Regions from separate parts of the Variovorax humicola genome, predicted to be linked through region 3. Evidence: riboswitches for the same ligand, from Rfam matches in the RefSeq annotation. Region 3 holds a riboswitch; each other region holds the start of a gene.

What was found. A riboswitch is a leader RNA that binds a small molecule or an ion and turns the genes downstream of it on or off. The one in region 3 is predicted to bind thiamine pyrophosphate.
Region 1: another riboswitch for thiamine pyrophosphate. It lies ahead of WKW80_RS05090 (purine-cytosine permease family protein); the one in region 3 lies ahead of thiC (phosphomethylpyrimidine synthase ThiC).
Region 2: another riboswitch for thiamine pyrophosphate. It lies ahead of WKW80_RS11915 (LuxE/PaaK family acyltransferase); the one in region 3 lies ahead of thiC (phosphomethylpyrimidine synthase ThiC).

Annotation. Positions count from the first base shown of each region.
Region 1 is NZ_JBBKZV010000002.1:280,898-285,490, forward strand. Features, by position in the region: gene fdxA (ferredoxin FdxA) at 1-208, shown strand, start outside; gene WKW80_RS05085 (NAD(P)/FAD-dependent oxidoreductase) at 166-1,233, shown strand; TPP riboswitch at 1,267-1,370, shown strand; gene WKW80_RS05090 (purine-cytosine permease family protein) at 1,442-2,776, shown strand; gene thiD (bifunctional hydroxymethylpyrimidine kinase/phosphomethylpyrimidine kinase) at 2,721-3,566, opposite strand; gene WKW80_RS05100 (FAD-dependent oxidoreductase) at 3,590-4,593, shown strand, end outside.
Region 2 is NZ_JBBKZV010000005.1:297,937-302,529, forward strand. Features, by position in the region: gene WKW80_RS11910 (hypothetical protein) at 700-1,008, shown strand; TPP riboswitch at 1,386-1,479, shown strand; gene WKW80_RS11915 (LuxE/PaaK family acyltransferase) at 1,548-2,651, shown strand; gene WKW80_RS11920 (acyl-CoA reductase) at 2,648-4,117, shown strand; gene WKW80_RS11925 (ABC transporter ATP-binding protein) at 4,127-4,593, shown strand, end outside.
Region 3 is NZ_JBBKZV010000010.1:140,895-145,487, forward strand. Features, by position in the region: gene WKW80_RS17990 (LysR family transcriptional regulator) at 1-621, opposite strand, end outside; gene WKW80_RS17995 (NAD-dependent epimerase/dehydratase family protein) at 712-1,755, shown strand; TPP riboswitch at 1,810-1,918, shown strand; gene thiC (phosphomethylpyrimidine synthase ThiC) at 1,993-3,888, shown strand; gene WKW80_RS18005 (glutathione S-transferase family protein) at 4,026-4,593, shown strand, end outside.

The DNA of each region.
Region 1 (4,593 bases), on a different contig from region 3:
CGACTGCGCAGTCTGCATTCCGGAGTGCCCCGTCAACGCGATCTATGCCGAGGAAGACCTGCCGGCCAACCAGATCGCCTTCATCAAGCTGAACGCCGAGCTGGCGCTGGCCGATGGCTGGAAGAGCATCACCAAGCGCAAGCCCGCGCTGCCCGATGCCGAAGAGTGGAAAGACGTGACCGACAAGATCGGGGAGCTGGTCCGCTGAACGCGGCTGCCGACCCCGCTGTCGTCGAAACCGACGCGCTGATCATCGGCGCAGGCCCGGTTGGCCTGTTCCAGGCCTTCCAGCTCGGACTGCTTGAAATCTCCTGCCACATCGTTGACGCCCTGCCCCGTGCGGGCGGCCAATGCGTCGAGTTGTACGGCGACAAACCCATCTACGACATACCGGGCACGCCACGCACAACCGGGCAGGGGCTGGTCGAATCTCTGCTCGAACAGATCGCGCCGTTCAAGCCGACCTTTCACTACGACGAGCAGGTCGCCACGCTGGCGCGGCAGCCGGATGGCAGGCTGTTGATGGGCACTTCCCGCGGAACGACCTTCCTGGCAAAGACGGTGTTTATCGCGGCTGGCGTCGGCGCCTTCGTGCCGCGCCGCATGACGGTCGAAGGCATTGCGCGCTTCGAAGGATCGAAGCTTTTCTACCACCCTGAAGCGCTCGAGCAATTTGCCGGCCGAACAGTGGTGGTGCACGGCGGTGACGATGCCGCCCTCGAAACCGCATTGGCGCTTGCGGGTCAGGCGAAGCAGGTCACCTTGCTGCACCGCCGCGATGCCTTCAACGCCGACGATGCACTGGTTGCACGATTTCGCAAAGCCGTGTCGGCGGGCGATATCAGGCTCGCCATCGGCCAGCCCACCGGTTTCGACGGCACACGGGTTCAGGTTGCGACACCCGACGCCCAAACCGTCGACCTGTCCGTGGACGCCTTGATCGCCTGCCTCGGCATCTCCCCACGCCTCGGCCCCATCGCCGATTGGGGCCTTGAACTCGAGCGCAAGCAGGTCCCGGTCGACACCGAGCGCTTCGAAACCCGCGAGCGCGGCGTATTCGCCGTCGGCGACGTCAACACCTATCCCGGCAAGAAGAAGCTCATCGTCTGTGGCTTCCACGAGGCCACGCTGGCCGCCTGGGCCGCCACGACCGTTGTCTTCCCGGGACAGTCGATCCCGCTCCAATACACCACGACCAGCACGCGGTTGCACACGCTGCTGGGCGTCGGCTGAAACTACAATCCACAAAGTTGCGCACATCGCGCGCAGCCACGCTAGGGGTGCCGGCCGTTCACCAGACGGTTGGCTGAGAGAGTCCCTTTGAACCTGATTGAGGTAATCCTCGCGCAGGGAAGCTGGTCCGGCGGCCGTCACGTTGTCTCGCGTGCATTCACAGCCATCGAACCGCGACCTGCCAATCGCTTTGCAATGGAGCAAATGGATGGCGCAGCCTTCTGACATTTCTTCGGCGTCCCGCAACGAGGCGCTTACGCCCTTGCCGGATTCCGCCCGCGCCTTCGGCTGGCACGACCATGTGTCCCTGTGGTTCAGCCTCGGCGTCGGCCTGCTCGTGATGCAGGTCGGGGCGTACCTGGTGCCCGCCGTGGGCACGCAGGCCGCGGCCGCCGCGATCGTGATCGGGTCCTGCGTCGGCGCTGGCCTGCTGGCCTGGACCGCGCGGCTCGGCTGCGAAAGCGGATTGGCCAGCGCGGGGCTCATGCATGCGACCTATGGGAGTGCCTTTGCGCGGCTGCCGGTGCTGCTCAACATCGTGCAGCTCGTGGGCTGGACCACCTTCGAGATCGTGATCATGCGCGAGGGCACGCAGGCCATCGGCAAGCAGGCCTTCGGCCTTGCGCTCGACAGCACGCTGGGCACGCTGCTCACCACCTTGCTATGGGGTGCAGTGCTGCTGGCGCTGCTCGCCGGCTCGATGGTCAGGTTGGTGCGGCGCTTCGTCAGACGCTTCGGCCTGCCGCTGGTGGTGATCTCGCTGGCCTGGCTCACCTGGCAGTTTGGCGGGCAACTCGCCGCCAAGGGCTTCGGAGCGTTCTGGTCGCGTACGGGTGACGGCACCATGGGCATGTTCGGCGCACTGGACCTGGTGATAGCGATGCCGGTCTCGTGGCTGCCGCTGGTGGCCGACTATGCACGGCATGGCAAGCGCAGCGCCGGCGCGCTCGGCAGCGCGTTCAGCGGCACGTGGGTCGGCTACGTGGTGGCGAACATCTGGTGCTATGCGCTCGGCGTGATGGTCGTGAGCGCGGCCGACACCGGCACCGGCCTGGTCACGGCGCTGCTGCTGGCGCAGGGCGGTCTGCTTGCCCTCGGGTTGATCCTCATCGACGAGCTCGACAACGCCTATGGCGACGTGTATTCGGGCGCCGTTTCCACCCACAGCCTGCTGCCGCGCCGGAGCGTGAAGCAATGGGGTCTTCTGATCGGCGTGCTGTGCATTGCGCTCGCAATGGTGCTGCCCATGCATGCGCTGGAGCGCTTCCTGTTGCTGCTCAGTTCGGTGTTCGTCCCGCTCTACGGCGTGATCCTCGGGCGCCTGGGCATAGGCGCCGCGCCGTCCGGCATCGGCACGCATCGCGTCGACTGGGGCGCCGCGACCATCTGGATCGTGGGCATCGCGCTGTACCATGGCCTCGCGGACTGGGCGCCGCAATTGGGGTCGGCGCTGCCGACCCTGGCACTGACGTTCGTAACCGCGTGGCTCAGCCGGCCGACACCGGAAAGCGATGCGTCGGCACTGGCGCAAAACCGTGGTTGAGCGGGCCGTGGCCCGCGCCGACCTTTACGTCGGCCCCGGCCGTCATCGCACCGATCACGTAGGCACGCGCGTGTTGCACGGCCTCGGGCAGCGCATGGCCGAGCGCAAGATGCGCCGCGATGGCCGAGGACAGCGTGCATCCGGTCCCATGCAGGTTCTGGCTCGCAATGCGGGCCGAACCGAAGCGTCGCGGCGGGCTGCCAGCCTCGGCGAGCACGTCGACGATCTCCTCGCCCTTCAGATGGCCACCCTTGAGCAGCACGGCATGCGCACCGAGGGCGAGCAAATCGCTGGCGGCGCGATCAAGGCCATCCACCCCATCGATCTCGCGCCCGATCAGCAAGGCCGCTTCATCCAGATTCGGCGTGATGACCATCGCGCGTGGGAACAGTTCGTTCACCAGCCGCTGCACCGTTTCGTTCTCGATCAAGCGGTCGCCGCTGGTCGCGACCATCACCGGGTCGAGCACCACGTTCGGCAGCCTGTAGTGGTCGATCGCCCACGCCACGACCTCGACCACCTCGGGCGCATGCAGCATGCCGAGCTTGACCGCATCGACGCCGATGTCTTCCACCACCGACTGGATCTGTGCCTTCAGAAATGCGGGCGGCACCGCGAAGATGCCGCTCACGCCCATCGTGTTCTGCGCGGTGAGCGCAGTGATCGCGGTCATGCCGTAGCACCCAAGCGCGCTGAAAGTCTTGAGATCGGCCTGGATGCCGGCGCCGCCGCCACTGTCGGAGCCGGCAATCGAAAGCACGCGCGCATAGCGCAAGGGAGCATTGGTCATCCGCAAAATTATCGACCACTCGCATGACGAATCGCGACGCCCTTCCGTTTGACGCAGCCACGGTGCTCGGCGCCGGCCTCATGGGCCGGCTGCTCGCGTTGTCGCTGGCGCGGCGCGGATGCCAGGTCTCGCTGCACGATGCGGGCGGTCCCGAGGCCGACGGGGCGGCCGCGCGCGTAGCCGCAGCGATGCTGGCGCCGCTGGCCGAATCGGCCGTGGCGCCGGCTTCGATCGTGCGGATGGGCCAGTACGGGCTCGAACGCTGGCCCGAACTGCTGGCATCGCTCGCGCAACCGGTCTTCTTTCAACGCGAAGGCACGCTGGTGCTGTGGCATCGACAAGACGCGCCCGAAGCCGCGCGCTTTGCCGGCGTGCTCGCGCGCACGGCGCAAGAGGTGCCCGAGTTGCCGGCAATGCAGCGGCTCGATGCCACCGGCGTCGAAGCGATCGAGCCCGCCATCGGCAGGCGCTTTGCGCAGGGCCTGTTGCTGCCCGGCGAAGGCCAGCTCGACAACCGCGAACTCCTCGCCGCGCTGCTGGCCTCGCTGCAAGCGTTACCGAACGTGCAGATGCATTGGCACAGTCCGCGCGCACCCAAAGATTTCGTGGCCGGCGCGTCGGAACGCATCATCGACTGCCGCGGCCTCGGCGCCAAGCCGCAATGGCCCGAGTTGCGCGGCGTGCGCGGCGAGGTGATTCGCGTGCATGCGCCCGAGGTGACGCTGCGGCGGCCGACCCGGCTGGTGCATCCGCGCTACCCGCTCTACATCGCGCCCAAGCCGGATGGCGTGTTCGTCATCGGCGCGACCGAAATCGAGTCCGAAGACATGTCGCCCGCCAGCGTGCGCTCCACGCTCGAATTGCTGAGCGCCGCCTACTCGGTGCACAGCGGCTTTGCCGAGGCGCGCATCCTCGAGATCGCGACACACTGCCGCCCCACGCTGCCGAACAACCTGCCCGCCATCCGCTGGGTGGACCCGCGAGTGATGCAGGTCAACGGGCTGTACCGCCACGGGTTCCTGATCGC
Region 2 (4,593 bases), on a different contig from region 3:
CCTTCGCGCCTCACGAAGCCCTTGCCGTCGGCCATGCCACCGGGCGACTCAACGCTCCGGCTTCGATCCGCTGTACCTCATCGACGCCATCGGCCGAATTCTTGGGCGCATCGCCAGCACCTGCTCGATCCACGCATCCCGAATCCCCATAGCTTCGTAGCCTTCTCAGGCGTCAGAGGTGCATTCCGCGGTTTCCTCCCTCGAGGCTTGCCCAACACCTGCCCTCAGGCCGCAGCCGTGCTTGGCGCTGCGCTTCGCAAGGGCAGGTATCGGGCAACCCTTAACATGTACGGTAGTAGCCAGTTAGTCACCCTACGACTGCTTTCGCAGCGAGTACTGGAGTTTGAAGGAGCCAGGCGAGGCCGAGACAAAGCCTTCAGGCATACCGCAGGAGGCCGCTCAGCGAGTCGGCGGTTCGCGTACCTTCTCACGGGCCGCAAACCCACAGGTCGACCGAACTCCAGGCGCTCTTGGAGTGGCGTCATACCGGGCTGCCTCGGAGATACCATCCGCGCGCTCCGAAGCTCAGGCTCGCACATGAATCATGGAGCGCGAGCGGGTCGAGAAATGCTGTCTCCTTGGCGGCGCGGGCGCGGGCACTGTCGGTTTCGCACCGACAAAAGGGTCAGATTGTTTGCTACTTGCACCCTGCAGACGAGGGCGATATTTTTCGCGCGCCAAGTTTCCAAAGGAGATCTCATGTCCGTTGAATTCTTGCGACAGATCGCTGCCTCGCCCCTGCCCAAGTCGTACGCCGCACCGAAGGATATCGACGCCGTCAGGATCCTGCGGCAGGCGGGCCTGGTGATTGCATCGGTGGACGAGCCGCCACTGGCGGCTGCCAGAGTCTTGGCCATCACGGAAAAGGGGAGGATCGAACTTCTTCGATTTCACTACCCGGAGGCGCGCCCGAATCAAGGTCCCGCCAAGGCCAGCTGGTTGCAAATCGCAGCCCAACGTGCCCGCGAAGCAATCACGACATCGCACCGACGCGACCCTACGCCCTGAGCGACTGGGGCAGCGCCGCGGAATCCGTTGTCCGCTCCCCCAGACGTTCTGGAAACCCGCGCTCGCAAAGATCGGGCAGCCCATTCGTGGTGGCCGCTCAAATTTGCATGCGCTCGAAAGCAACATGTCGAAGGAAACTGCCGCGGGTCTACGTCGATCAGGGGCCGTCGCCCATGACGGCCGCGGTCCGCCGCAGCCCAATACCGTAGCCACTATCTCAATTTCGCGTGCGACATTGTCGCAAGGGCGCAGACTTGGCCGAATCCCCCGCAATGGTCACAAAGTAACGTCAATGCAAGGGTCACGGATTCAGGTTCTGGCAAAGGAGATGGAAATGTCGCGCCTTGCAATGGCAGGTCCGCAACGGATGTAGTATCGGTAGCGCTCCGGGGTGCACGCGACAGTGCTGAGATTCAAACCCGTGAACTTGAACCGGTTCATACCGGCGGAAGAAGAGCTTTCACTTTTGCCATCGGCGCATCTTGCCGAAGTCGAAGTGGCCTTCGGAGCAACTGTTTCACGCTCACGAAGAAGTCCTCATGAACCAGACCCCTGCAGATCGGCCCGCGGCCACTAGTCCAGCCGCCGAAGTGCTCGCCTTCATTGCACAGGACGGGTGCACCGACGACGAGTTCGATCGACTGGCGTTGCGTCTGTTCTCCCTCCAGTACGACAGCAATCAGGCGTATCGACGCTTCTGCCAGCGGCGCGGCGCAACCCTGCGCAATGTCAAGTGCTGGAGCGACATCCCGGCAGTACCGATTGACGCCTTCAAGGAGCTGGACCTGCGGTGCCAGCCGCCGGCCCCAACGGACCGGGTCTTCATGACCAGCGGCACGACCCGCAGCGAGGTCAAGGGCCGTCACTATCACCCGACGCTGGCGGTCTACGACCGGTCGATGATCAGCAACTTCTCGCGCCGGTTCATGCGCGGCAGCGGCAGGATGCGCATGTGCATCCTGTTCCCGACGGAGACCATGATGCCCAATTCCTCGCTGGCTCACTACCTTGCGCTTGCGCGCAGTGAATTCGGCACCGAGGAGAGCCGATACTTTTTCGGCCCGAGCGGGCTGGATATCGACGGGCTGTGCAATGCGCTGACACAAGCCGAGCGCAGCGGCTTGCCCTGCGCGCTGCTGGGCGCGAGCTACAGCCTGGTGCACCTGATGGACGAGCTTGGGCCGCATGGGAAATCGTTTCACCTGCCGGCGGGCAGTCGCGTCCTCGACACCGGTGGCTACAAGGGGCAGTCGCGCGAACTGCCACTCGACGCCTTCTATGCGCAGCTGTCCGCGCTGCTCGGCATCGAACGATCGCAGTGCATCAACATGTACGGCATGACCGAGCTGAGCACGCAGTTCTACGACGCGGGCAATGCCTCGGTGCCGTCGGTGAAGTCGGGGCCGCACTGGATCCGCTCACGGCTGGTCGACCCACTGACGGGCCGCGAAGTCGCGCGTGGCGAACGTGGCATCCTGGTCCATTGCGACCTCGCAAACTTCAACTCGGTCACCACCATCCTGACGGAGGACGTGGGTCAGGCAGTCGACGGCGGGTTCCTTCTGCTCGGTCGCGCCGAGGGCGCGCACGCCAAGGGCTGCTCGTTGGCGGTGGAGGAATTCATCCGGGCAGCTACGGCATGACGACGCTGCAAGCGGTTGCCGGGTACTTGCCGGGCTTGGCGCCGGCCGAAGTGCAATGGCACCCGCTGATCTTCGAGTCGGGGGCCACGCGGGTCGAAGTCGCCGCGCCCGTGTTGAGCCCGACACAGATGGCGGCACTCGCCTTGCGGGTCAAGCAGGCGAGCCGTCTGCATCTGAAGACGATGACCGTGTCGCAGATCGTGGCCGTGGTGGATCGCGCGATGGCCCGCCTGCTGGACCCGGCCGATTGCTACCGCATCCAGGCCGACCAGTTGCTGCCGATCATCAGCGGGTACGACGCGAATATGGTTCGCCTGGGCCTCACGGCTTTCTTCAAGACCTTTCGCGCGCCGCAACTGCACCGCTTCGTCGCGGAAGACTTCGCCAACCCCAAGTTGCTGGACGAATTCCAGCCACGACCCAAAGGGGGCGCCGCCAGGGCGTTCGGGCCGGACCTGCTGGTTCATAGCTGGGCCGGAAATGTTCCAGCACTGCCGCTGTGGAGTCTGGTCTGCGGATTGCTGGTGAAAGCGGGCAACATCGGCAAGGTGCCGAGCGCGGAACCGTTGTTCGCGGGCTTGTTCGCGCGGCTGCTGGTCGAGGTCCACCCGCCGCTGGCCGATTGCCTGGCCGTGGTGTGGTGGAAAGGCGGCGGGGATGAACAGGCGTCGGCCCTTTACGCCGAAGCCGATACGGTGCTCGCCTACGGGGCCAACGATTCGCTCGAAGGGATCCGCCACCGGCTGCCGGTCACGACGCGCTTCCTGCCATACGGCCACAAGATCGGCTTCGGCCTGGTCAGCGCCGCAGCCCTGGACACCCTGCGTGGGCCGGCGACGGCACGCCTGGCCGCTTGGGACGCGACGCGCTACGACCAGCAAGGCTGCTATTCGCCCCATGTCTTCTACGTGGAACGCGGTGGCAAGGTCTCGCCGCGAGAATTCGCGCAGTACCTCGCCAGCGAGCTCGCCAACCTGCAGCTCCGCTTCCCGCGTCGCGCCCTTGCGCTGGAGGATTCGGCCGCCGTCGCCGGATGGCGCCAAGCCATCGAGCTGCAGTCGATGTCGGCAGGCGTCGCGTCGGCGGCCGCGCTGATCGGCGAGCCCGATGAAACCTGGGGTGTCGCCTACGCGGACGTAGCGCAGGCCTTGGCACCCACAGCGCTGAACCGGAGCATCCAGGTGGTCGCGGTCGACTCGCTGGAACAGGTGATCGCGCAAGTGACAGTGCACCAACCCTTCCTCCAGACGGCGGGCGTCGCCGCAGCACCGGCAGAACTGTTCCGGCTGGCGGAACTGCTGGGTGCCGCCGGCGTGACCCGCATCTGCGCCATCGGCTCGATGACGTCGCCGGAGGCGGGCTGGCATCACGACGGCCGCTTCAACCTGCTGGACCTGGTGCGGATGGTCGAAATCGAGCAGACGGCCGAACTGGCCGCCGACAAACTCGCGCCGTACGCGGACTAAGGACTGGTCGTGAGCTTCCTCGACATCGACAAGGTGAGCTTCATCTACCCTGGCTGGCCGCCGGTGGTTCGTGACGTCGACTGGACCATCGAGGAAGGCGAGTTCCATTGCCTGGTGGGGCGCAGCGGCTGCGGCAAGACGACCTTGCTCAAGCTCGCGGCAGGCCTGCTGCATCCGCACACGGGCAGCATCCGTTTGCAGGGCAGGGAGGTGGTCGCGCCCGGCCCGCAACTGGGCTTCGTGTTCCAGTCGCCGACGCTGCTCGAGTGGCATCGTGTGATCGACAACGTGCTGCTGCCGGTCTCGCTGCAACACAAGCCACGCGCACAGGAGATCGAGAAGGCGCAGCAGCTGCTGGCGCTGCTCGGCCTTTCGGCCCATGCGCAACACTACCCCCGGCAGTTGTCCGGCGGCCAGCAAAGTCGGGTCGCCCTGGCGCGCGCACTGATCCTGGAGCCGGCGTTGCTGCTGCTGGA
Region 3 (4,593 bases):
GCGCAATGCGCGCAGGTCGTTCGTATTGCGGTCGGGGCCGATCATGGCGAAGCGGCTCAGGTCCTGAAGGCATTGCGGCGTTCCGTGCCGCTCGAGGAATTCGGCCGTCGCGAACATCCCGAGCTCGACCCGGCCGACGCGCGTGGCCACGATCGCCGCCTGCGTCGGCTGCACCATGCGGATCGCGATGTCGGCCTCGTGCCGCAGCAGGTCCTCCGTCTTGTCCGTCAGGCTCAGTTCGAACACCACGCCGGGATGTGCGTCGCGCAAGCCCGCCAGCATCTGGGGCAACACGAGCGCGCCGATCACGACGCTGGCGCTGATGCGCACCACGCCCGACATCGTATCGGCGCCCCCCGACGCAGCGCGCGAAAAGGCATCGGCGGCAGCCGCCATGGTTTCGGCATGCGCGGCCAGTTCGTGCGCTGCGTCGGTGGGCGAGAGGCCACCAGGCGAGCGCGTGAACAACGCCACGCCGACCGAGCGCTCCAGCGCGTCGAGACGGCGCCGCACGGTCGGCTGTGCAACACCGAGCGCGCGCGCGGCGGCGGAGAGGCTGCCTTCGCGCAGCACGGCAAGAAAGGCGCGCTGGTTCTCCCAGCCGGTGGTGTCGAGGCTCATACATTTCATACTAGCCGATCGACTGCTTTGGCCAATTGTGTCGATCCCCGCTTGCCACAAGAATCGAGCCTTCACACACAGGAGTTGGTCATGGCGAACAAGGGATTTGCATTGGTGCTCGGCGCAACCGGCGGTGTCGGCGGGGAGGTCGCGGCGACGCTGCTGCGGCGCGGCTGGCAGGTTCGCGGCCTGGCCCGCGATCCGGCGAAGGGGGCGGCGCAGTGGCGCGCGGACGGCGTGCCGCAACCGGAATGGCTGCGTGGAGACGCGATGGACGCGGGCAGCGTCGTCGCGGCGGCGCGTGGCGCGGCGCTGATCGTTCACGCGGTCAATCCGCCGGGCTATCGCAACTGGGAAACGCTGGTCCTGCCGATGCTCGAGAGCACCATCGCCGCGGCCCGCGCCTCGGGCGCCCGCATTCTCTTGCCGGGCACGGTCTACAACTACGGACCGGACGTGCTCTGTGCAGGGCACGATGTGGTCGAAAGCGCGCCGCAGCGGCCGACCACCCGCAAGGGCAAGATCCGCGTGCAGATGGAAGCACGGCTGCGCGAAGTCGCGCAGGAGGGCATCCGCTCGCTGGTGGTGCGGGCCGGCGATTTCTTCGGGCCGAACGCCGGCAACAACTGGTTTGCGCAAGGCCTGGTCAAGCCCGGGCAGGTTCCAGCCGCGATCAGCTATCCCGGCGACGCGGGCATCGGCCACCAGTGGGCCTATCTGCCCGATGTCGCGGAGACCATGGTGCGATTGGTCGAGCGATCGGAAGCACTGGGCGCCTTCGAGACCTTCCATATGGACGGCCATTGGGATGCCGACGGCACGAAGATGATCGACGCCATCCGGCGTGCGTTGGGCGACCGCGCGCCGGAGTCAAGGCGCTTCCCCTGGTGGCTCATTCGCTTGGCGCAGCCCTTCGTGCCGATGTTTCGCGAACTCATGGAGATGCGCTACCTGTGGCGCATGCCGTTGCGCCTGTCGAACGCGCGCCTCGTGGCGGTGCTGGGCAGCGAGCCGCACACGCCGCTCGACCGGGCGGTTGAGACGACGCTGGCCGGCCAGGGCTGCATGCCCGGCGACCGCTCGCGCGCCGCCGGCGTGGGCGCGGATGGTGTTCGGCGCGTGCTCACCTCCTGACACAAATCGGCGCAACGATTCTTTGCGCAGTCGACGCTGGTCGCGCCTAGAATCCGCCTCGCTCCGGGGTACACGCATGAGCGTGCTGAGATGGTTGTCAGGCAACCGAACCCGCGAACTTGAACCGGTTAGTACCGGCGGAAGAAGAGCTGCAGTTTGATTCGATCCAGAGGTCCGCCGCGGCCTCGGGTCTGTCGGGCGATTGCGGAGCACCCTCATCAACCCAGGAGTGCCCCCATGAATGCAGTCGACAAGTTTGCCTCGTTGCTCACACTGACGCGCGAGCCCTTCCCCGCTTCCACCAAGTCCGCCATCACCGGCAGCCGGCCCGACCTGCGCGTGCCCGTGCGTGACGTGGCCCTGACCAATGGCGAGGTGGTGTCGCTCTACGACACCTCGGGGCCGTACACCGATGCCACGGTCGACATCGATGTGCGGCATGGATTGCCCAGCGTGCGCGCCGCATGGGTTGCCGAGCGCGGCGATACCGAAAGCTACGACGGCCGCCTGCGCGCGGCGCTGGACGACGGCGTGAAGCATGAAGAACGCATGTCCGACAAGGAAGGCGAGCGCATAGCGCAACTGCGCGCGGAAGCCTCGGCATTGCAACGCACGCCGCGCCGTGCCAGGAGCGGCGCGAACATCACCCAGATGCACTACGCGCGCCGCGGCATCGTCACGCCCGAGATGGAATACGTGGCGCTGCGCGAGAACGGAAAACGCGAGTGGATGGCCGAGTACCTCGACAACGACGAGCGCGCGCGACGCGTCGCCGGCAACCCGATGGGCGCACGCATTCCGCAGATCATCACGCCCGAGTTCGTGCGCGACGAGGTGGCGCGCGGCCGCGCGATCATCCCGGCCAACATCAATCATCCCGAGGTCGAGCCGATGGCGATCGGGCGCAACTTCAGGGTGAAGATCAACGCCAACATCGGCAACTCGGCGGTCACCTCGAGCATCGAGGAAGAAGTCGAGAAGCTCGTGTGGGCGATCCGCTGGGGCGCGGACAACGTGATGGACCTTTCCACCGGCAAGAACATCCACACGACGCGCGACTGGATCGTGCGCAACTCGCCGGTGCCGATCGGCACGGTGCCGATCTACCAGGCACTGGAGAAAGTGGGCGGCGTGGCGGAAGACCTCACCTGGGAGATCTATCGCGACACGCTGATCGAGCAGGCGGAGCAGGGGGTCGACTACTTCACCATCCATGCGGGGCTGCGCCTGCCCTTCATCCATCTCACCGCGAACCGCATGACCGGCATCGTCTCGCGGGGCGGCTCGATCATGGCCAAGTGGTGCATCGCGCATCACAAGGAGAGCTTCCTCTACACGCACTTCGAGGACATCTGCGACATCATGAAGGCGTACGACGTGAGCTTCTCGCTCGGCGACGGCCTGCGCCCGGGCTCGGGTGCCGATGCCAACGACGAGGCGCAGTTTGCCGAGTTGCGCACGCTCGGCGAACTCACGCAGGTCGCGTGGAAGCATGACGTGCAGACCATGATCGAAGGACCGGGCCACGTGCCGATGCACTTGATCCAGGCCAACATGGATGAGCAGTTGAAGACCTGCCACGAGGCGCCGTTCTACACGCTCGGCCCGCTGACCATCGACATCGCACCGGGCTACGACCACATCGCCAGCGCGATCGGCGCCGCGATGATCGGCTGGGCCGGCACCGCGATGCTCTGCTACGTCACGCCCAAGGAACACCTCGGCCTGCCGGACCGCGATGACGTGAAGCAGGGGATCATCGCGTACAAGATCGCGGCGCACGCGGCCGACGTTGCCAAGGGCCATCCGGGTGCGCGCTCGCGCGATGACGCATTGAGCAAGGCGCGCTTCGAGTTTCGCTGGCAGGACCAGTTCAACCTCGGCCTCGACCCCGACACGGCGCGCGACTTCCACGACGAGACGCTGCCCAAGGACGCGAGCAAGACGGCGCACTTCTGCTCGATGTGCGGGCCGAAGTTCTGCTCGATGAAGATCACGCAGGAGGTGCGCGAGTACGCCGCGGCGAAGGGGCTGGCCGAAGACGCCGCGCTGGCCGCGGGCATGGTCGACAAGTCGGCGGCATTCAAGGCCGGCGGCGGCGAGATCTACATCCCGATCCGCAGCGGCGCCTGACAGCGTCGGCCATGGCGTCGGGCGCACCACCTGGCCGCGCCTTCGGCCACGGCCCGCCGGCCTCGGTGGAGGCGCGCGCAACCACCCGTGCTTGCCCGGGGTTACGTGCAGGCCACCGGTGCGCCTAGACTGCGGCGATGATCGTTCTTCACCACTGCACGAGCGCCCGCTCGTTCCGTCCGCTGTGGACGCTCGAGGAACTGGGCGCGGAGTACGAGCTGCGCATGCTTCCCTTTCCGCCGCGCGTGCTGGCGAAGCCCTACCTGGAGATCAATCCGCTGGGCACCGTGCCATTGCTCGTCGACGGCGACACGCGGATGACCGAATCGGCCGCGATGTGCCAATACCTCTCGGCGCGCTGCGATCCGGGCAACCGCACGGGCCTGCAGGTGCGCGCCGACGATCCGGCTTTCGGTGCCTGGCTGAACTGGCTGCATCACGGCGAGGCGACGCTGACCTTTCCCCTGACCATCGTGCTGCGCTACGGCTACTTCGAGCGGCCGGAGCGCCGCCTGGCGCAGGCGGCAGACGACTATGCCAAGTGGTTCCTCTCGCGGCTGCGCGGCATCGACGCCGTGCTCGCGAACAACGAATGGCTGTGCGCCGGCCGTTTCACGGCTGCCGACGTGTCGGTCGGCTATGCACTGATGCTGGCCAACGACATCGGCCTGTGCCCACGTTTTCCGCCGGGCGTGGCGAGGTACT